Linked DNA regions of Cupriavidus metallidurans CH34. The protein of the gene in region 2 binds, or shares a complex with, the protein of the main gene of each other region. Links are inferred from orthologs where the notes say so. Each region holds a gene or a part of one and is shown on either strand. Other genes may lie near its edges.

Region 1 (11,043 bases), 3.2 Mb from region 2 along the record:
TACTGTGCAAGGTGCGCGCGTTCGGGCTGGTGAACGGCGGCGCGGTTGACTGCGGCGGGATCGGCGGGGGCATGTGTCCCGGACCGGGGCAGTTTGCCGCTGGGGTCACTTTTTGTAAAGCTCGGTTGCGCGCGCGTTGGCGTTTGTACGACAGCGGCGCAACCCTACTTGCGCAGGGCGGGGGAATCGACGCGAAAAAGGGTGCAGTGGAGGGTGCTGTGGCCGGGGTAGACCACAAAGCAAAAAGCCGGATCCACATGCGAGGATCCGGCTTTTTTGAAATCTGGTCGGGGTGAGAGGATTCGAACCTCCGGCCTCTACGTCCCGAACGTAGCGCTCTACCAGGCTAAGCTACACCCCGATTTCTGGTTTGCCGCAGCAACTTGCGTTGTCAGCAGCAAAGAACAAAAGTTTAGCAGCGTTTCTTTCGGATGGGAAGAGGGGGCGAGAAGATTTGCGCCGCCCTCAGCTTTGCCGTTGCAGCGAGAACGCGCACAGGTCGATCAGCGTCTGCTTGAGCGGCGAGTCCGGGAACTGCATGGCGGCCTTTTCCGCGGCCTCTGCTTCACGCTGGGCGGCTGCGAACGTCACATCGAGCGCGCCGCTGGCGTGGATTGCCGAGAACACGGCATCGAAATGCTCGGTGCCGCCTTGCACGATGGCGTCGCGCGCCAGTTCGCGCTGCTGGGCTGTGCCATGTTCGAGCAGGTGCAGCAGCGGCAGCGTCGGCTTGCCTTCGCGCAGGTCGTCGCCCGCGTTCTTGCCCATCTGCTCGGCGCTGGCCGTGTAGTCGAGCATGTCGTCGATCAGCTGGAACGCGGTGCCAATCCGGCGGCCGTACTCCGCTGCCGCTTCTTCCATCTCCGCGTCAGCGCCGGCGAGCACCGCGCCCAGTTGGGCCGATGCCTCGAACAGCTTGGCGGTCTTGTAGCGGATGACCTGCAGGTAGCGCTCCACCGTGACTTCGGGGTCGTGCATGTTCAGCAGTTGCAGCACTTCGCCTTCGGCGATCACGTTGGTGGCGTTGGAGAGGATCTCCATGATGCGCATGCTGCCGGCTTCCACCATCATCTGGAAGGCGCGCGAATAGAGGAAGTCGCCCACCAGGACGCTGGCGGCGTTGCCGAACACCGCATTGGCGGTATCGCGGCCCCGGCGCAGTTCCGACTCGTCGACCACGTCGTCATGCAGGAGCGTGGCGGTGTGGATGAACTCGACCACCGCGGCCAGTTCGTGGTGGCGATGGCCTTCGTAGTCGAACGCGCGTGCGGAAAGCAGCAGGATGACGGGGCGCAGACGTTTGCCGCCCGCCCCGATGATGTACTCGCCGATCTGTTCGATCAGCGGCACCTCCGACGACAGGCGCCGGCGGATGACTGCGTCAACGGCGCGCATGTCGGCAGCGACCGGGGCAAGCAGGGCAGTAGCGGAAGACTGGGACAAGATGAATCACCGTTGCGCAAAACCCGAGGATTATATGCGATGCGGGTGTGCGTTTGGCTGTTGTGGGTAGCAAGCTGGAAGGGATTGTCAGGACGGGATGTTGCCGTGGCGCAATTTTCTGCGTGGTCACGCTTCTATAATCCGGCCATGAACAAGTCACGCGAATCCCGTCGTCCCGTCCGTCGCACCGCCTGGTGGGTGGCTTTTGCGGCATTGGCCGGGTACCTGCTGGCCGACCTGACCTGATCGTCCGGACGCTGGAAGTGCCGCGATCGTCTCAGGTGACGCGCTGGCAGGCTATCTCATTGTTTTCTTTGCAGTTTTCTCGCGGCTGATTTATAATCACCGGTTCTTTCGGTCGCGTTTGTCACGCGCACCGTCTGCGGCGCACGAAACGGCGCCGGTTCCGGGGCTCCCGGAGCAGCATTCAACGTTTCAACTCAACATCGAGAGGTTCGACAATGTACGCGGTCGTAAAAACCGGCGGCAAGCAATACAAGGTTGCTGCTGGCGAAAAACTGAAAGTAGAACAGATACCGGCTGACATTGGCGCAGAAATCACGCTGGACCAGGTGCTCGCAGTGGGCGCTGGCGACCAAATCAAATTTGGTACGCCGCTGGTGAGCGGGGCTTCCGTCAAGGCTACCGTTATCGCCCAGGGTCGTCACGACAAGGTGAAGATCTTCAAGATGCGCCGTCGCAAGCACTACCAGAAGCGTCAGGGCCATCGTCAGAATTACACCGAACTGCGCATCGAAGCCATCGTTGCCTGAGCATCAGCTCGGACACAGGCTTAATCGCAATAGGTCAACAGGAGTAAAGACATGGCACAGAAAAAAGGCGGCGGTTCTACGCGGAACGGCCGTGATTCGGAATCGAAGCGTCTGGGCGTGAAGGTGTTCGGTGGCCAGGCCATCAACGCCGGCGGCATCATCGTTCGTCAACGCGGCACGCGCGTGCACGCTGGCGAGAACGTGGGTATCGGCAAGGACCACACCCTGTTCGCGCTGGTGGACGGCCACGTGCAGTTCGCCGTCAAGGGCGCTGCCAAGAAGCAGCAAGTCAGCGTCGTTCCGGCGGCCTGATACAGCCTTTGCAGCACGAAGGCCCCGCAGTGACTGCGGGGCTTTTTTGTTTTCTGCCAAGATAAAATGGCGCTGACCCGTCGAGGGCCGGCGGCGACAAGCCCGAACCACCACGGAAAACCAACATGAAGTTCATTGACGAAGCCCGTATCGAAGCGATCGCCGGCAATGGCGGCAACGGAAGCGCTTCGTTTCGGCGCGAGAAATTTGTGCCCTTCGGTGGCCCCGATGGCGGTGACGGCGGCCGTGGCGGCAGCGTGTTCGCACAGGCCGACCGCAACATCAATACGCTGATCGACTTTCGCTACGCCAAGAAGCACGTGGCGCGGAACGGCGAAAACGGCCGGGGCTCGGATTGCTACGGCGCGGCGGGTGAAGATGTCACGTTGCGGATGCCGGTGGGCACGCTGATCTCCGACATGGACACCGGCGAAGTCATTGCCGACCTGACCGAGCACGGCCAGCTGGTCTGTCTGGCCGAAGGCGGCATGGGCGGCTGGGGCAACCTCCACTTCAAGTCGAGTACCAACCGCGCGCCGCGCCAGCAGGTCGACGGCAAGCCGGGCGAGCGCCGCATGCTCAAGCTCGAACTGAAGGTGCTGGCGGACGTCGGTCTGCTCGGCATGCCCAACGCGGGCAAGTCGACGTTTATCTCGCACGTGTCGAATGCACGTCCGAAGGTGGCCGACTATCCGTTCACGACGCTCCATCCGAACCTCGGCGTGGTCCGTGTGGACCATGAGCAGTCGTTCGTCGTGGCGGACATTCCGGGCCTGATCGAAGGCGCCGCCGAAGGCGCCGGTCTCGGACATCAGTTCCTGCGCCACCTGCAACGTACCGGGCTGCTGCTGCATATCGTCGACATCGCACCGTTCGACGAGAATGTCGATCCCGTTGCCGAGGCCAAGGCCATCGTCAACGAACTGAAGAAATACGACGAGACGCTGTACGACAAGCCGCGCTGGCTGGTGCTGAACAAGCTCGACGTGGTTCCGGAAGAGGAACGTGCCGCGCGCGTGAAGGATTTCGTCAAGCGCTACAAGTGGAAGGGGCCGGTGTTCCATATCTCGGCCCTGACCGGCGAGGGCTGCCGCGAGCTGGTCTACGCGATCAAGGACCATCTCGCCGCGCTCAAGGCAGAGGAAGCTGCCGCGCTGGCCGAGCCCGATATCCGCCTCGACGACCGCCTGCATAACGTCGATCGAGACGACAGCAAAGCGTAACGCACTACAACAAGGCACCACGGAGACAGGACCCGCCATGCAATCGGTCATCGCCCAGGCAAAACGCATTGTCGTCAAAGTAGGTTCGAGTCTGGTTACCAACGACGGCAAGGGGCTCGACCACGATGCCATCGCGCGCTGGGCAGCTCAGATCGCCAAGCTGCGTGGCACGGGCAAGGAAGTCGTGCTGGTTAGCTCAGGCGCGATTGCCGAAGGGATGCAGCGACTGGGCTGGGCGCGCCGGCCGAAGGAAATCCACGAACTGCAGGCCGCTGCCGCGGTGGGCCAGATGGGCTTGGCGCAGGTCTACGAAAGCCAGTTCGGCCGATATGGCATCCGCACCGCGCAGGTGCTGCTGACGCACGCTGACCTGGCCGATCGCGAGCGCTATCTGAATGCCCGTTCCACGCTGCTGACGCTGCTGTCCCTCGGCGTGGTGCCGATCATCAACGAGAACGACACGGTCGTCACCGACGAAATCAAGTTCGGCGACAACGATACGCTCGGCGCGCTGGTGACGAATTTGATCGAAGGCGACGCATTGGTGATCTTGACCGACCAGCGTGGGCTCTACACCGCTGATCCGCGCAAGGACCCGAATGCCGAGTTCGTCCATGAAGCGCTGGCTGGCACGCCCGAACTCGAGGCCATGGCCGGTGGCGCGGGCTCGTCTATTGGCCGAGGCGGCATGCTGACCAAGATCCTGGCGGCCAAGCGGGCGGCGAAGTCTGGTGCTCATACGACGATCGCCTCGGGTCGCGAGGCCGATGTGCTGGGCAGGCTGGCTGCCGGCGAGGCCATCGGCACGCAACTGCTGGCGCCGACCGGTCGTCTGACGGCGCGCAAGCAGTGGATGGCGGATCACCTGCAGTTGCGCGGCCGCGTGATCATCGACGCGGGCGCTGTAGAGAAGCTCACCAGCGGTGGCAAGTCGCTGCTGCCGATTGGCGTAGTGGAAGTGCAGGGCGAGTTCGCCCGTGGCGAGGTCATTGCGTGCGCCAGCCCGGAGGGGAAGGAAGTGGCGCGCGGCATCACCAACTATTCGAGCGCCGAAGCCCGTCTGATCGCACGCAAGCCGTCATCGGAGATCGAGTCGGTGCTGGGCCATCTGAACGAGCCCGAGTTGATCCATCGCGACAACCTTGTGCTGGTCTGAGCGTGAAACAGTTACCCACGAACCCATGAAAAACGGCGGGGCCCGCAAAGGCCCCGCCGTTTTTTTATGCTCGGACTACCGTTCAGCGGCTGGGCGCGTACGCCTTCAGGTCGCGGATCAGCTTGTCCGCCTTGCCCGCCACGGTGCGACCTTCGCAGAAGTAGTCCGTCGCCAGCGTGGCAGAGTAGGCATTGCGCACACCCGTTTCCATGCGGCGCCACATGTCGCGGTCCTCTCCCCGGTTGGGCACCCACTCGGTGGCGCCCTTGGGCAAGGTGGCGTAGAGCCTGCGCTCGAACGCATCGCAACGGATGCCTTCGTAGGTCACGTTGCGCCCGCCACCACTGCTCGTGATAACAACCGTGAATCGGACCACGTTGTCGTCGCCCACGGAGATCGACTTGGGGTCTACCGCGAAGCGGAATGAACTGCCGCCGTTCACCGAGAACGGGATCAGATCTTCGTCACGCGGCAGAGCGGGCAGCGTGGTCGCCCCTTCCTTGAATGGCTTGTCCGCGAACGGGTTGAGCCAGGAACTGGCCGGTTGGCCGTCGCCAGTCGGGGTGTCGGCCGCCTGTTCCTCGTCCTTGGGCAGGCCCTTGTCGGTGGTCTTGCAGGCCGACAGCGCCAGGCAGACTGCTGTCAGCAACAGGCCGGCGCGAATGTGCCGGCCGCTGAAACTAATCATCGGAACTCCGTTGAGTGGATGCCGGACTGGCCGGCGAAACGGGCGCGGTCGCGAGATCGCTATGTGCCGCTTCCTGCACGGTCGCCTGAATGGTAACCGATGCCGTGACCGAGACGCTCACCTCGGTTACGGTGGTCTCCTCAAGCGGCACGGGCCTCGGTGGCCGTCCCTGGTCGCCATGCCGGCCAGGGCCTCCGTGGTGGCCATGGTTACCATGGTTGCCGTAGGGGCTCAGCGGCACGCGTCCACGGTTCAGGAAGCGCGATAGCTCGGTCAGCGCCATCTGGTAGACGTCGCGCTTGAACTCGATGACGGCATCCAGCGGCACCCAATAATGGCTCCAACGCCAGGCGTCGAACTCAGGATGATCGGTCGCGCGCAGGTGGATGTCGCAATCGCGGCAGACCATGCGCAGCAGGAACCAGATCTGTTTCTGGCCCCTGTAGTGGCCGCGGATCTCGCGGCGGATGAACTTGTCCGGCACCTCATAACGCAACCAGTCACGCGTGCGACCGACGATCCTGACATGCTCCGGAAGCAGGCCGACCTCTTCGTGCAGTTCGCGGAACATGGCCTGTTCCGGCGTTTCGCCGTACTTGATGCCACCTTGCGGAAACTGCCAGGAGTGTTCGCCGATTCGCTTGCCCCAGAATACCTCGTTGCGTGCGTTGATGAGGATGATGCCGACGTTCGGGCGAAAGCCTTCACGATCGAGCATGACTGCACCTCGAATCCTTTAGAATTACGACGATTATAAAGGATGCGCGCGGGTCGGCCTGATGGCGGGAGTGCTGGTTTTCCCCGACCGGAAGGGCAGTTTCCGGCGCGTCCGGCCCAATGGATGCCGCATCGCGGCGCGGTCGGGATGCCTGATGGCGCCCGGCCTTACGAGAAAGCAACGGATGAAAGCCTCGCAATTCTTCATTTCCACCCTCAAGGAAGCCCCCGCCGACGCGGAAATCGTGTCGCATAAACTGATGATGCGGGCCGGCATGATCAAGAAGCTCGGCGCCGGCATCTATAACTACATGCCGGTGGGCCTGCGTGTGATCCGCAAGGTCGAGAACATTGTTCGCGAGGAAATGAACCGTGCTGGCGCCGTGGAGCTGTCGATGCCGGTGATCCAGCCTGCCGAACTCTGGCAGGAGACTGGCCGCTGGGACAAGATGGGGCCCGAGCTGTTGCGTCTGAAGGATCGGCACGAGCGCGATTTCGCGGTGCAGCCCACTTCCGAGGAAGTGGTCACGGACATCGCCCGGACCGAAATCCGCAGCTACAAGCAACTACCGGTCAACTTCTACCAGATCCAGACCAAGTTCCGCGACGAGCGCCGTCCGCGCTTCGGCATCATGCGTGGCCGCGAGTTCACGATGAAGGACGCCTATTCGTTCGACCGTGACATCGACGGCCTGAAGGCGTCGTACCAGAACATGTACGACGCGTATGTGCGCATCTTCCAGCGCTTTGGCCTGGAATTCCGCGCCGTGGCGGCCGACAACGGCGCCATCGGCGGTTCGGGCTCGCACGAGTTCCACGTGATCGCCGATACCGGCGAGGACGCCATCGTTTACTGTCCGACGTCCGACTACGCCGCCAATATGGAAGCGGCCGAGGCGCTGCCGCTGCTGGCAACGCGTGCCGCGCCGGCCGAGGAATTGAAGAAAACTTCGACGCCCGAGAAGGCCAAGTGCGAGCACGTCGCCGAATTCCTGGGCATCCCGCTGGAACGCACGGTCAAGTCGATCGTGCTGGCCACCGACAGCGACGCCGGGGCCCAGATCTGGCTGCTGCTGATCCGTGGCGATCACGAACTGAACGAGGTGAAGGCGTCGAAGGTGCCGGGCCTGGCTGACTTCCGCTTTGCGACTGAGACCGAAATCGTCGATACCTTCGGCTCGCCCCCGGGCTACCTCGGTCCGATCGGTCCGAAGAAGCCGGTCAAGGTGGTGGCGGATCGTACCGTCGCCAACATGAGCGACTTCTGCTGTGGTGCCAACGATCGCGACTACCACTACACCGGTGTGAACTGGGGCCGCGACCTGCCGGAACCGGCTGTGGCGGACCTTCGCAACGTGGTGGCCGGCGACGCCTCGCCGGACGGCAAGGGCACGCTTGACATCTGCCGTGGCATCGAAGTGGGCCACGTGTTCATGCTCGGCACGCGCTATTCGGAGTCGATGAACGCCACGTTCCTGGACGAGAACGGCAAGACGCAGCCGATGCAGATGGGTTGCTACGGCATCGGCGTGACGCGGATTCTGGGCGCCGCCATCGAGCAGAACTATGACGAGCGAGGCATCATCTGGCCGGCGGCGATCGCCCCGTTCGCGGTGGTGGTGTGCCCGGTTGGCTACGATCGCAACGAGGCCGTCAAGGCCGAGGCCGATCGCATCCACGCCGAGCTGCTGGCTGCGGGCGTCGACGTGATTCTGGACGACCGTGGCGAGCGCCCGGGCGTGATGTTTGCCGACTGGGAACTGATTGGCGTGCCGCACCGTGTGGTGGTGGGTGACCGTGGCCTCAAGGAAGGCAAAGTCGAGTACCAGGGCCGCCGTGACGCCCAGGCCACCCCGGTGGCGGTGGCGGATGTGGTTGCGCACGTGCGCGGCCAGCTGGCTGCCTGATCCGCATCCTCGATCATGCGCATCCCCGACCTGCCGACGCGCAACCGCTGGTCCGCCTGGGCTGGCGGTTTGCTGTGCGCGACGCTGATTGCGAACGCCCATGCCGGCGCGCAGAAGGAGGAGGCGCTTGCCGACTCCGTGCGCGGGGCATTGGCGGCCGCGATCGCCGACAACAGGCCGGTGCGTCCGGCCTTCGCGTCCGGGTCGGAGCGCCTTGGCTACCTGAAATGGCTCGGCGAGATGTCGCGCCGGCTGGAAGCCCGGATTCCCGAGCCGCAGGTACGCGTCGAGCTGATCGAAACCGTCTACTACGAATCCAAGCGCGCCGGCCTGGAGCCGTCGCTAGTGCTTGGGCTCGTGCAGGTGGAAAGCAACTTCCGCAAATATGCGATCAGTTCGGCCGATGCGCGCGGACTGATGCAGGTGATGCCGTTCTGGGTGCGCAGCATCGGTGATGGCGACACGCGCAAGCTGTTCCATCTGCAGAGCAACCTGCGCTATGGCTGCACGATCCTGCGTCATTATCTCGATCGCGAGAACGGTGACCTGTTCCTGGCGCTGGGTCGCTACAACGGCAGCCGCGGGCGCCCCGAGTATCCAAACGCGGTGCTGGCGGCATGGAAGCGCTGGCAGTATTCCGAGGCGACCGTGACCATCGCGGGGGATCCGGATCCCGCCGCGGTCACCCCGGCACCCGTGCGACGCGCGGTGCCGCCGGAGTCGCCCGCCCGCAATCCGTTCTCGCCGCAACGTCTTGCCAATCCGTCATGAAGTCATGAAGCGCGATTCCCGCGCGGGGTACTGTGCGTCTTCGCCCGAGTTGGAGCACTGGCTGACACGCCATATCGCGCAAGGCTTCGATGCCGAGTCGCTGGTGCTGTCGATGCTGCGCTCCGGCTACGACGCCGCGTTCGCACGCCATGCTGTCAGCGCTGCAATAGGGCATCCTCCGGCCGTTGCCAGTGCGGCAGCGCCCGCGCCCGTAGCGAAGGCCGCTGCAACGCCAACGGTCACCGGTGGCAATGCCTTCCGCCACAAGGATCGCGAGATGCCGATCCTGTTCAGGCTGGACTCGCCGCGCATCCTGTTGCTGCAGAACCTGCTCGATGACGCCGAATGCGATGCCGTCGTGGCGCTGGCGCGCGACCGCCTGCAGCGCTCTCCCGTGGTCAATCCGGACACTGGCGACGAGAACCTGATCGATGCGCGTACCAGCATGGGCGCGATGTTCCAGGTTGGCGAACATGCGCTGCTGCAACGCATCGAGGCGCGTATCGCGGCCGTGACCGGCTGGCCCGTCGAGCACGGCGAAGGCTTTCAGGTCCTCAACTACAAGCCCGGCGGCGAGTATCAGCCGCATTTCGATTTCTTCAATCCCAAGCGTCCCGGCGAAGCGCGCCAGTTGCGCGTGGGCGGGCAGCGCGTTGCCACGATGGTGATCTACCTGAACAGTCCGGCCTCTGGTGGTGCCACGGCATTCCCGCGCATCGGCCTCGAGGTGGCGCCGGTGAAGGGCAATGCGGTCCTGTTCAGCTACGGCCTGCCCGATGGCGCGCTCGACGAGCGCACCTTGCACGCGGGATTGCCGGTGGAGGCGGGCGAAAAATGGATCGCTACTAAATGGCTGCGCGAGCATCCATACCGCAGCAGGGGCTGAACTTGCATTCGTGCGGTAGCTGAATTACCCGCCTTTGCGTGCTCATGATTTTCCTATAATTCGTAGAATTGCCAGATATATCTGATCGATGATTATTGATCTGGCTTCATGTTTTAAATAAATCACTCTCATAAAATCGCAAGACCCGCTTTGGGTGACAACCATGTGGTAACTATTTTGGATTTATTTCGATAAATCAAAAAATGGTTCGCCTAATGGCGTGATCGCCTATGGTATGGGTTTGTCAATCATATTGTTGCGAAAGGTCGATTTATGAGGGTGATATTACCATTGGTCGCATTGATGCTGTCATCGGCGGTTAATGCCGTGGTTATTGATGAAGATACTTTCAAGCGAAATGGCGGCGATATGAGAAATGTCGGCGCATCCATTCGAACCGCTAACGAAAAACTACAGAAGCACAGTACTGCAAAGCCCTGGCTGTCCGTTGGGCAACTCAATGGATGCACGGCAACCTGGCTCGGCAACAAGAATGGTTGGGCCCATATCCTGACAGCCGCACATTGTGTTCCCTATTCGGCAACGGAAACGCCAGTACGATTAACGTTCAGCGCCTGGGATGGCAGCGTTATGGCCTCCGGACTGGGGATCGTCTATGTGCCCAAGGAGCGTGTCAATGTTCCTGCCAACATGGGCGGGGCTTCGACGGATGTCGCCATCGTAAGGCTGCCGCTGGTCAATCCGCTGAAAGACAAGGCGGGGATTCCGGTAGAAAGGCCGATTCTAAACGACAGGGAGGACGAGAAAGGCAAGGCTGTCATGTTTGTCGGCTATGGAGTCTGGGGTGTAGGGCTGAACCAAGGCTATGGGCCGGAAAGCGGCACCAGGAGACTGTACGGCCGCAGCAAGATCACTTCGATCTTCGAGAGTGACTACGGCATCGGCGCAAGCTATAAACCGCTTGGTCCTTCAGCCAACTGGGCCCGTGTCGCGGCTGGTGATAGCGGTTCGGCATGGTGGCAGATCAAGGATACGAAGCCCGTGATCGTTGCCACCACTAATGGCGGTCACGCGAGAGCCTCGACAGGCGCCCGCATCTCAAAATATGCCAACTGGATTCGCTCGATTTACCCGGACGCCCGCTTTCTCTCGGAGAGCCGTCCGCAGGGCTGCATCATCAGCCTGAGGAACGGTGCAAAGTACTGC
Region 2 (10,913 bases):
ACCAGCATTGTAGCGAGGTTGGGTGTCTGGTGCAGGGTTTACGCGAGAGCGGCGGCCGCAGCCATCCGATCAGGCTGCTGAAGCTGCTGGACCGTCACCCGAACCTGTTCGATGAGACGCGCGCCATCTGAAGGCGGACGGCACCCCCGGCGTTGCGCCGGGGGATGCGCACATCACAACGGAAAATCGTAATCGATCGACAGCGGGGCGTGGTCGCTGAACTTCTCGTCCTTGTAGATCGACGTAGCCTTGGCGGTAGCCGCGATTTTCGCCGTGGTCAGGTGGTAATCGATGCGCCACCCCACGTTCTTCGCGTACGCCTGACCGCGGTTGCTCCACCATGTGTACTGTTCGGGGCGCGGGTCCAGCTGGCGGAATACGTCGACATAGCCGTGGTTGTCGAACAGTTCGCCGATCCAGGCGCGCTCTTCGGGCAGGAAACCGGAGTTTTTCAGGTTGCCCTTCCAGTTCTTGATGTCGATTTCCTTGTGGGCGATGTTCACGTCACCGCACAGCACGATCTCGCGGCCGCTGGCTTTCAGCTCCAGCAGGTGCGGCAGGAAGGCTTCCATAAAGCGGAACTTGGCCTGCTGGCGCTCCTCCGAGCTTGAGCCGGAAGGCACGTAGACCGAGATCACGGCGAGGTGCGGATACTGCACTTCGACGTAGCGACCCTCAGCATCGAACTCCGTATTGCCGAAGCCGATGATCACGCGCTCCGGCTTGTGGCGGGTATAGAGGCCCACGCCGCTGTAGCCTTTTTTCTCGGCATAGTGGAAGTAGCCGTGATAGCCGTGTGGCGCCAGGAACGCCTCGGTCATGTCGGCTTCCTGGGCCTTGAGTTCCTGAACGCAGACCATGTCCGCTTCCTGCTTGCCCATCCACTCGAAGAAGCCTTTCTTGGAGGCGGAGCGGATGCCGTTGAGGTTGGCGCTGATAATCCGTAACATCTCGGGAAATTTTGAATTCAGAGAGAAAAGATGACGCAGCAGACGACGCCGGACGACCTTAGCCAGTCCTTCATCCGCTTTGCACTGGACGCGGGCGTGCTGTCCTTCGGCGAGTTCGTGACCAAGGCTGGCCGCAAGTCGCCGTACTTCTTCAACGCCGGTTTGTTCAACCAGGGCGCGATGCTGGGCCAGGTGGCGCAATTCTACGCGAAGACCCTGCTGGAATCGGGCGTGCAGTTCGACGTGCTGTTCGGGCCGGCCTACAAGGGCATCACCCTGGCCTCCGCCACGGCGGTGGCGCTGGCCGGTATGGGGCGTGACGTCGGCTTCTCCTACAACCGCAAGGAAGCGAAGGACCATGGCGAAGGCGGCACACTGGTCGGCGCCAAGCTTCAGGGCAAGGTCGTGATCATTGACGACGTGATCTCCGCCGGTACCTCGGTGCGCGAGTCGATGCAACTGATTCGCGCCGCGGGCGCCGAGCCTGCCGCCGTGCTGATCGCGCTGGACCGCATGGAAAAGAGCGGCACGGCCGACAACATCGGCACGCATTCGGCGGTGCAGGATGTGCAGCGCGAGTACGGCATTCCGGTGATCGCGATCGCCACGCTCAAGGACCTGCTGGCGTATCTGGATGCGTCGAAAGACCCGTCGCTCGGGAACTCCCGGGAGGCTGTGGCAGCCTATCGTCAGAAGTACGGCGTCTGACAACGAACACGGCCCCGGATGGGGCCGTTTCTTTTTGGGAGCATGGCGTGGCGGTCAAGCGGCGAAACAAGGAAGCGATCCAAAGGGAAATCGGCGAACAGGGTGGTCCGCCGCAGGATTCATCGTCACCGGCCACACCGGAGCGGGCGAAACGCGGCGCCAGTGCGCGTGGCTCGGTGCTCAGCGAGCATTGCGGCCAGCCGGTCGAGCCCGGTGACGGGCCGCCGCACGAGGCCTACGCGATCCGCGCGCTGGTGCTGCAGGGCGGTGGCGCGCTTGGTTCCTATCAGGCCGGCGTCTACCAGGGGCTGGCCGAAGGGGGCATCCATCCCAACTGGATCGCGGGCATCTCGATCGGCGCGCTCAACGCGGCCGTTATCGCCGGCAATCCTCCCGAGACCCGCGTGGCGCAACTGCGCGCGTTCTGGGAATACATCTGTGCCCAGCCGTGGTTGCCCGGGCTGCCGCTGGAGATGCTTAGCGACTCCGCGCCGACATGGCCCGAGCCGATGCGAATCTGGTTCGACAGCTTCAACGCCGCGCGTGCGATCGTGGAGGGACAACGCGGCTTCTTCTCGCCGCGCGCGGTGACCGACCTCTGGGCGCATTTCGAAGATCCCACGCGGGTCAGCTACTACGACACCGCGCCCTTGAAATCCACGCTCGAGCGGTTCGCCGATTTCGACCGGATCAATCATCCGAAGGGGATGCGCGTGTCGGTGGGCGCCGTCAACGTCCACACGGGCAACTTCGCCTACTTCGACAACACGCGCACCACGCTGCGTCCCGAGCATTTCATGGCGTCGGGCGCGCTGCCGCCGGGATTCCCGGCGATCGAGATCGATGGCGAGTACTACTGGGACGGCGGGCTCGTATCGAACACGCCCTTGCAAGAGGTGCTGACCGCCCAGCCGCGACGCGATGCGCTGATTTTCCAGGTGGACCTGTGGAGCGCCCGTGGCGGGCTGCCGCACAATCTGCAGGACGTGGTCGAGCGCCAGAAAGATATCCAGTACTCCAGCCGCACGCGGGCCATCACCGACTACATGCGCGAGCAGCAGAACTATCGCCGGATGCTTGGCGAAGTGCTGGCGCTGGTGCCGCAGTCAAAGCGCAACGACCCGTGGTATCAGCGGGCAGCGGACCATGCCTGCGACGCACGGCGCAACGTGATTCAACTGATCTATCGTGACAAGTCGTTCGAGGGCAGCGCGAAGGATTACCAGTTCGGCGTGCTGACGATGCACGAGCATTGGGCCAGCGGCCTCGAGGACATTCGCGAAACGCTCAAGCACCCGAAGTGGCTGGCCATGCCGGGGCCGGACCACCCGTTCGTTACCCACGACGTGCATCGCGGCAACGGCGGCAACGACTGATCCGGGCGCCTATTCCACGGTCGCTTATTCCACGGCCACCTTTGCCAGCTCGGGTTTGGGCGGCGGATAGCTTGGCTTGAGTTTGTGGAACACGTCCGCAAGGATCTCCGCGACCATCAGGTTGCGGTGGCTTTTCGAGTCGGCGGGCACGATGTACCAGGGGCACGCCGGCGTGGCTGTGGCGGCAATTGCGGCCTCGTAGCTCTGCTGGTACTCCTTCCAGTACTTGCGCTCTGCCAGATCCTGCATGTCGAACTTCCAGTGCTTCTGCGGATCGGCGATGCGGTCTTCGAGTCGCCGCTTCTGCTCGGCTTTCGAAATGTGCAGGAAGCACTTGATGATCGTCGTCCCGGTCTCCGTCAACATCTCCTCGAACGCGCGGATCTGGCGGAAGCGGCGCTCGCATTCCTCGTCGTCGATCCAGCCATGCACGCGCGTGATCAGCACGTCTTCATAGTGGCTGCGGTTGAAGATGGCGATCTCGCCCTGGCGTGGTACCTGCAGGTGCACGCGCCACAGATAGTCGCGCGCCAGTTCCTCTGCCGTAGGGGCCTTGAAGCTGGCGACACGCACGCCTAGTGGGTCGAAATTCCGGAAGACCGAGCGCACGGTGCCGTCCTTGCCGCTGGTGTCCATGCCCTGCAGGATGAACAACAGCTTGCGGCGGTGCTCGGCGTAGAAAATGTCCTGCTCCGCATCGAGTCGTGCCGACAGGTCGGCAACATGCGCAACGTCAGCGTCCTTTTCCCCCAGGGAGAACGGCTTGCTCTCCGGGTCGAAGGCGGCAAGCTTGAACCCCTTGCCCGAGGTGATGCAGAAATCGTCCAGCTTCATTGGTGCTCCCGAAGACGGGGCCGGGCCGGCCCCGTGTGTCTGCGAGCCTCAATGGTCAGGCAGGCAGCGTGGAGAGGTCAATAGTGCCTTCGAACACGGTCGTCGCGGGGCCCGTCATCTGCACGGGCTGGCCAGCGCCTTGCCACGCGATGGTCAGGTCGCCGCCGTGGGTGTGCACCTTGACCGGAGAGTCCAGCAAGCCGCGGCGGATGCCAGCCACCACGGCCGCGCAGGCGCCCGTGCCGCACGCCAGCGTTTCGCCCGCGCCGCGTTCGAACACGCGCAGCCGCACCGTATTGCGGTCGACGATCTGCATGAATCCGGCATTGACCCGGTTCGGGAACGACTTGTGGTGCTCGATGACCGGGCCGTCCTGAAGCACCGGGAATTGCTCTACGTCGTCCACGATCTGCACCGCGTGCGGATTGCCCATCGACACGGGCGAGATCCACTCGGTGCGGCCGTTGACTTCGAGACCATAGAGCGTGTCCTGGGCTTCGGCGCGCGTCGGCAGGCCGTCGGCGATGAATGGCACGCGGGCGGGCGTGAGTTCGGGCTCACCCATGTCCACGGTCACCTGACCGTCGTCCTGCAGCTTCAGCGTGATGACGCCGTTCATGACTTCCACGCGGACCGACTGCTTGTCGGTCATGCCACGATCCGTGACGAAGCGGACGAAGCAACGGGCGCCGTTGCCGCAGTGTTCGACTTCGCCGCCGTCCGCGTTGACGATCCGGTAGCGGAAATCCACATCGTCGCGCGAGGATTTTTCAACGATCAGGATCTGGTCGGCGCCGATGCCGAAATGGCGATTCGCCAGCGCGCGCCATTGCGCGTCGGTCAGGTCGAGCTTCTGGTGAATGCCGTCCAGCACGATGAAATCGTTGCCGGCGCCGTGCATCTTGGTGAACTGGAGTTTCATGTCCGGAATTGTAATCAGTAGATGTCAGGTTCGCCGGGCGGGCGGTGCTTGAAGCGTTTGTGCACCCAGTAGTAGTCGGGCACGCGCGGACGGATGGCATCCTCGAAGAACGCGTTCATGCGCCGTGTGTCGTCGGTGACGCTTTCGCCGGGGTAGTCGTCCCAAGGCGGCAGGATGTGCAGTACATACCCCTTGTAGTCTGGCAACTGCTCGGTGTAGATGGGTACGACCTTGGCGCCCGCAAGCCGGGCCAGCCGGGAGACCGATGTCAGGGTCAGCGCCTCCACGCCGAAGAACGGCACGAACTCGGAGTCGCGCTCGCCGAAGTCCATGTCGGAGATCAGCTGCAGGGCCTCGCCTTTCTTCAGCACGCGGAGGATGTTGCGCACGCTGTCGTTGCGCGAAATCATGTTGGCGCCAAAGCGGCCGCGCGCGACCTTCAGGAAGTCATCGAACAGCGCGTTCTTCTGCACCGTGTAGAGCGAGGCGCCCGAACGGCCCACGGTGTCGCGCAGGTGCATCGTCAGGCGAATCGCACCAGCTTCCAGGCCGGACAGGTGCAGTGTCACCAGGATATGGGGCGAGCCGTCGAGCGAGGGCAGGTTGCCCTGGTCGTTGATCTGCACCAGCTGGCGCATCTTTTTCTCGTTGCATGTCCAGAAGATGCCGCCCTCGGCAAAGCTGCGGAAGACCTTGCGGTAGGTCTCGCGCGACATCGCCTCGATTTCCGCATCGGTCTTGTCCGGGAAGCACAGCCGAAGGTTGGCCCGCACCACTTCGCGGCGCGGATTTGGGATCATGAACAGAATGCTGCCCAGCGCCTCGCCGAAGCGGGCCACGAACGGGTAGGGGAGTTTGCCCAGCACCGTCAGCAGACCGATGCCGAGCCACGTGAAGATCCGGCTCATTGAATGTTGTTGTTGGTAGTGGCCTGTGTAGTGGCACGTGTAGTGGCCTGTGTGGTGGCGAACGTGTCCGGCGGCAATTCCGTGCCGGTCGGACACTTGTAGCGGTTATACCCCCACAGGTACTGGGTCGGGTCGATAGTGATCAAGTCTTCGATAGCTGCATTGATTACGGCCGACGCCGCAGCGGGATCTTCGGGCAGCATCCCGCCATCGTTCAGGATGCGCAGGTGGCCGCGATAGCCTGCGCCCTTCGGCAGGCGTTCGGCATAGACCATCACCACCGGGGCCTTCGTCAGTTGCTGCAACCGGTGCACCAGCGTCATCGAATAGGCTGGCTTGCCGAAGAAAGGCGCCCAGGTGCCCTCGCCGCCGCTTGGCACCTGATCAGGCAGGATGCCGACAGCTTCGCCGCGCTTCAGGGCCTTGACCAGCATCCGCACGCCGCGTGGATTGGCCGGGGCCATCGCCATGTTGGGCCGGCTGCGCATCCGTTCGACGAACTCGCGCAGCCAAGCCTGGTGCGGCGGCTTGAACATCGCGGTGACGCGGCGCAGGCGCGCGTACGACTGGGGCAGCACCTCGAAGCAGCCCAGATGCGGCGTCAGGACGATCACGCCATTGCCGGCCGCCTCCAGGCGCGCCAGTTCTGGCCAGAGATGATCGTCGAAGTTGTCCGTGCGGACCGTGATGGATTTGCGGCTCCAGAAGTACGGCATTTCCATGATCAGCCGGCCCGAATGGCGCGCGGCTTCCGCCAGCATGGCGTCGGATACATCCGGATAGGCGTGGCGGAAGTTCTCCTCCAGTCTGCGTCCATAGCGGCCTGGCAGCCGCGCCGCCAGCAGTCCCAGGGCGCCGCCGATCGCGTGGAGCGCGCGCAGTGGTAAGCGGGAAATCAGCCAGAAAATAAATGTCATGACGCCGTCAGGGCTAAATTCGGCAGCGCGCCGGCCGAGAATAACAATATCGGGTTCGCGTCGGCCGCCGCCTGTGGCATACCCAACATGGCACGCTGCAGCGAGGCCGGCAGGCGCGTATAATAGCCTGCATCGCCGAGTTAACTGACAACTTGCGGGGCGATGCCGCTCTACCCGAGGGGCTTGAAAATACCGCTAAAGCGTCGCCGCATCGTTTCCCGAGGCTGGCACGCAATAGCCAACTTGGAGAAACCAGATCGTGTCGAACGATTTCCTCTTTACTTCGGAATCTGTCTCCGAAGGCCATCCCGATAAAGTAGCCGACCAGATTTCGGATGCTGTCCTGGACGCGATCCTTGCCCAGGACAAGTACGCCCGCGTGGCGGCCGAGACGCTTTGCAATACGGGACTTGTCGTGCTGGCGGGTGAAATCACCACGACCGCCAACGTCGACTACATCCAGGTCGCGCGCGAAACCATCAAGCGCATCGGTTACGACAACACCGAGTACGGCATCGACTACAAGGGCTGCGCCGTGCTGGTGGCCTACGACAAGCAATCGCCCGACATCGCCCAGGGCGTCGACCGCGCGTCGGACGACTACCTGAACCAGGGCGCTGGCGACCAGGGCCTGATGTTCGGCTATGCCTGCGACGAAACGCCGGAACTGATGCCGTTCCCGATCTACTACTCGCACCGCCTGGTGGAGCGCCAGTCGCTGCTGCGCCGTGACGGCCGCCTGCCCTGGCTGCGTCCCGACGCCAAGTCGCAGGTGACCGTGCGCTACGTGGACGGCCGTCCGCACAGCGTGGATACCGTGGTCCTGTCGACCCAGCACGCGCCGGACATCTCGCAGGCCCAGATCCGTGAAGCCGTGATCGAAGAGATCATCAAGCCGGTGCTGCCGGCCGAGATGCTCAAGGAAACCAAGTACCTGGTGAACCCGACCGGCCGTTTCGTGATCGGTGGCCCGCAAGGCGATTGCGGCCTGACCGGCCGCAAGATCATCGTCGATACCTATGGTGGCGCTTCGCCGCACGGTGGCGGTGCGTTCTCGGGCAAGGATCCGTCGAAGGTGGACCGTTCGGCCGCCTACGCCGCCCGCTACGTGGCCAAGAACGTCGTGGCCGCCGGCCTGGCGCGCCAGTGCCAGGTGCAGGTCAGCTACGCGATCGGCGTGGCCCGCCCGATCAACGTGACCGTGTACACCGAAGGCACCGGCAAGATCTCCGACGAGAAGATCGCCGCGCTGGTTCAGGAGCATTTCGACCTGCGCCCGAAGGGCATCGTCCAGATGCTGGACCTGCTGCGTCCGATCTACGAGAAGACCGCCGCCTATGGCCACTTCGGCCGCGAGGAGCCGGAGTTCTCGTGGGAAGCCACTGACAAGGCCGCGATTCTGCGCGCTGCCGCCGGCCTGTAAGCGCCTGCTGCTGCGTCCGGGCGTTCTGCCGGATCAAGACCCCGCCGGTCCTTCGGGAGCGCGCGGGGTTTTTTGTTGATCTTGCTGCACAAGACCTCGGGCGCAGTAGGGGTAAAATCCGGTCCAATCCGAACTTAATGGAATGGCTATGTCTCTGGATCTGATCCGTACTCAGCCCTACACCGACTGGTCGCCCGAAGTCTCGCCGGAGACGCAGGCGACTCTGCGCCGTGAACTGGAACAAGGCGCCGTGCTGTATTTCCCGAACCTGCATTTCCGATTTGCGCCGGGAGAAGAGCGTTTTCTCGATAGCCGCTACTCGGACGGCAAGTCGAAGAACATCAACCTGCGTGCCAACGAAGGTGCCGTGCGCGGCGCGGCGGGTACCCAGCAGGACCTGACCGATCTCTACAACCTGATCCGCCGGTACGCCGAATCGACCGAGTCGCTGATTCACGCGCTGTTCCCCGAGTATGGGCCGCACATGACGCGCGCGGGTACCTCGCTGCGGCCGAGCGAGATCGCCGGACGCCCGGTGAGCTGGCGCAAGGACGACACGCGCCTGCACGTCGATGCGTTCCCTTCGAATCCGCTGCTTGGCAAGCGCCTGCTGCGTGTGTTTCACAACATCGATCCGGAGGCACCCCGCGTCTGGCGCGTGGGCGAGCCATTCGCCGATTTCGCGGGGCGCTTCGTGCCGAAGACCCACGGGATGTGGCCCGGTCAATCCTGGCTGATGAAGACGCTGCACATCACCAAGCGCGCACGCAGCGAGTACGACCATCGCATGCTGCAGTTGCATGATCTGGCCAAGGCCGATCTCGACTACCAGAAGTCGGTGCCGCAACAGGAATTCCAGTTCCCGCCAGGTTCGACCTGGATCGTGTTCAGCGACCAGCTTCTCCATGCGGCCATGCGCGGCAAGGCCATGATGGAACAGACCATCTACCTGGACCCCGCCGCCATTGGTGACCGCACGCACTCGCCCGAGGCTGTGTTGTCGAAGATGCTGGGCAAGCCGATGCTGGCGGCTTGAAGGCGGGAAATACGCCCGTTCCCGTAGCGCGGGAGCGGGGCGTTGTCAGCGCAGCAGCAGCTTCAACATCGACTCGAACCGCTTGCCATAGGGCGGCTTGAGCAGCCCGGCGCCATTAAGGCCGGCCTGATGGAAGATCGGCTTGAGCTTCGAGAACGTCTCGAAGCCGGCCTTGCCGTGATAGACGCCCATGCCGCTCGGGCCGACGCCGCCAAATGGCAGGTCGTCCTGGGCGATATGGAATAGCGTGTCGTTGACGGTCACGCCGCCGGCTACGGTCTGGCGCATCACACGGTCCACCACATCCCCCGATTTGTCGAACACATAAAGCGCCAGCGGGCGCGGGCGCGCGTTCACGAAGCCGATCGCGTCCTCGATGCTGCGATACGTCACCACGGGCAGTACCGGCCCGAAGATTTCCTCCTGCATCGCCATCACGTTGTCCGGCACATCCGTCAGCAGCACAGGTGGCAGCCGGCGCGCGGCGGCGTCCGGCGTGGCGTCGGTCAGTGGCACCGCGTGCGCCCCCGCCGCAGTGGCGGCGGCGATCATCGATACCAGCCGGTCGAAGTGACGCGGGCTGATGATGCTGGTGTAGTCGGGGTTGCGCGCGATATCGGGATAAAGCCGGCTGGCGCAGCGGCGAGCCGCCTCCGCGAAGCGGTCGCGTTGGTCGGCTTGCACCAGCACGTAGTCGGGCGCGATGCAGGTCTGGCCCGCGTTCAGCAGCTTGCCCACCAGAATCCGCTCCACGGCCCGCTCGAAATCCGCGTGCGGCCCGATGATCGCGGGTGACTTGCCGCCCAGTTCCAGCGTGACCGGTGTGAGGTTCGCCGCAGCGGCCCGCATCACATGGTGGCCGACATTGGTCGAGCCCGTGAACAGCAGGTGGTCGAACGGCAGGGTGCTGAAGGCGGCGGCCACTTCGGCGTCGCCGTTGATCACGGCCACCTCGTCGGGCGCGAAGGCCGCCTGCACCAGTTGCGCGAACAACGCGGAGAAGCGCGGCGTGTACTCCGACAGCTTGACCATTGCGCGATTGCCGGCCGCCAGCGCGCCGGTCAGCGGTCCGATGGTCAGGTACAGCGGGTAGTTCCACGGCACCACGATGCCGACCACGCCAAGCGGCTGCGGCATCAGGCGCGAGCGGCCAGGCTTGAACCAGAGGCCGGTGCTGGCGCGGCGCACGCGCATCCAGCGCTTGCCGTGCCGCAATGCGTCATCGATCCCGGCCACGCTCGGGAACACTTCCAGCAGCGCGGTCTCCTGATGTGGACGGTTGGTGAAGTCCGCGCTGATGGCTGCGGCGATGGCGTCATGATTGGCCTGCACGAGCCTGCGCAAGCGGCGCAGCCGGTCGGCCCGCACATCCCATGGTGGTGTCTGGTCGTGCCGCGAGGCTGCGCGCATTGCATCAAACAAGGACGACATGGCGGGCACTTCTCTCATTGGCGGTCTCCTTCTGGGACACGGTTTGGTTCCGGGGCGGGGCGGCAGCCCGCAGGCCATCGGCCACCATAAGCCAGCCGCGCGGTTATCGCAATGGAGGGCGACTACCAAACACCGCGCGGCGACCGGGTTGGGAGAAGTGGCATCGCCGCGCTTCACGACCCCCCGCGCCAGCGCCTACACTGGATTCTCGCGACACGCGTCCGCTGGGGACTGGCAGTACGGACACCGACACGCGAGGAGACAGATGGAAGCGACCTTTGACTATCTCGTCGTGGGCGCCGGCTCAGCCGGCTGCGCGCTGGCCGGGCGGCTGGCCGACAGTGGCAACGACAGTATCGCGCTGCTCGAGGCAGGCGGCCACGATCACCATGTGCTGGTACGCACACC

Evidence for each region.
Region 1: the proteins of dapF (region 2) and RMET_RS15525 are in contact, whole or in part, in a solved structure (PDB 5YGU), measured with the Escherichia coli proteins. The link is inferred for Cupriavidus metallidurans CH34 from one-to-one orthologs.

The regions. Positions count from the first base shown.
Region 1 is NC_007973.1:3,356,183-3,367,225, reverse strand. The notes cover bases 4,451-7,319. They hold RMET_RS15525 (RNA pyrophosphohydrolase), read right to left. Parts: upstream 6,314-7,319; coding sequence 5,588-6,313; downstream 4,451-5,587. Other genes in these bases: RMET_RS15520 (proline--tRNA ligase), read left to right, coding at 6,498-7,319; RMET_RS15530 (CNP1-like family protein), read right to left, coding at 4,990-5,595; proB (glutamate 5-kinase), read left to right, coding at 4,451-4,907. In the rest of the region: ispB (octaprenyl diphosphate synthase), read right to left, coding at 466-1,395; RMET_RS33620 (hypothetical protein), read left to right, coding at 1,549-1,689; rplU (50S ribosomal protein L21), read left to right, coding at 1,905-2,216; rpmA (50S ribosomal protein L27), read left to right, coding at 2,268-2,528; GTPase ObgE, read left to right, coding at 2,654-3,751; more of proB, read left to right, coding at 3,789-4,450; more of RMET_RS15520, read left to right, coding at 7,320-8,219; RMET_RS15515 (lytic transglycosylase domain-containing protein), read left to right, coding at 8,235-8,990; RMET_RS15510 (2OG-Fe(II) oxygenase), read left to right, coding at 8,995-9,876; RMET_RS15505 (trypsin-like serine protease), read left to right, coding at 10,168-11,043. UniProt on the Escherichia coli protein: Master regulator of 5'-end-dependent mRNA decay.
Region 2 is NC_007973.1:153,636-164,548, forward strand. Bases 2,858-5,596 are described here. They hold dapF (diaminopimelate epimerase), read right to left. Parts: upstream 4,791-5,596; coding sequence 3,924-4,790; downstream 2,858-3,923. Other genes in these bases: RMET_RS00770 (DUF3734 domain-containing protein), read left to right, coding at 2,858-3,034; RMET_RS00775 (polyphosphate kinase 2 family protein), read right to left, coding at 3,059-3,868; RMET_RS00785 (lipid A biosynthesis lauroyl acyltransferase), read right to left, coding at 4,805-5,596. In the rest of the region: RMET_RS00760 (exodeoxyribonuclease III), read right to left, coding at 174-950; pyrE (orotate phosphoribosyltransferase), read left to right, coding at 981-1,658; more of RMET_RS00770, read left to right, coding at 1,706-2,857; more of RMET_RS00785, read right to left, coding at 5,597-5,698; RMET_RS00790 (lysophospholipid acyltransferase family protein), read right to left, coding at 5,695-6,615; metK (methionine adenosyltransferase), read left to right, coding at 6,875-8,038; RMET_RS00800 (Kdo hydroxylase family protein), read left to right, coding at 8,181-9,074; RMET_RS00805 (coniferyl aldehyde dehydrogenase), read right to left, coding at 9,120-10,523; RMET_RS00810 (GMC family oxidoreductase), read left to right, coding at 10,771-10,913. UniProt on the Escherichia coli protein: Involved in the succinylase branch of the L-lysine biosynthesis and in the biosynthesis of the pentapeptide incorporated in the peptidoglycan moiety. Catalyzes the stereoinversion of LL-2,6-diaminopimelate (L,L-DAP) to meso-diaminopimelate (meso-DAP).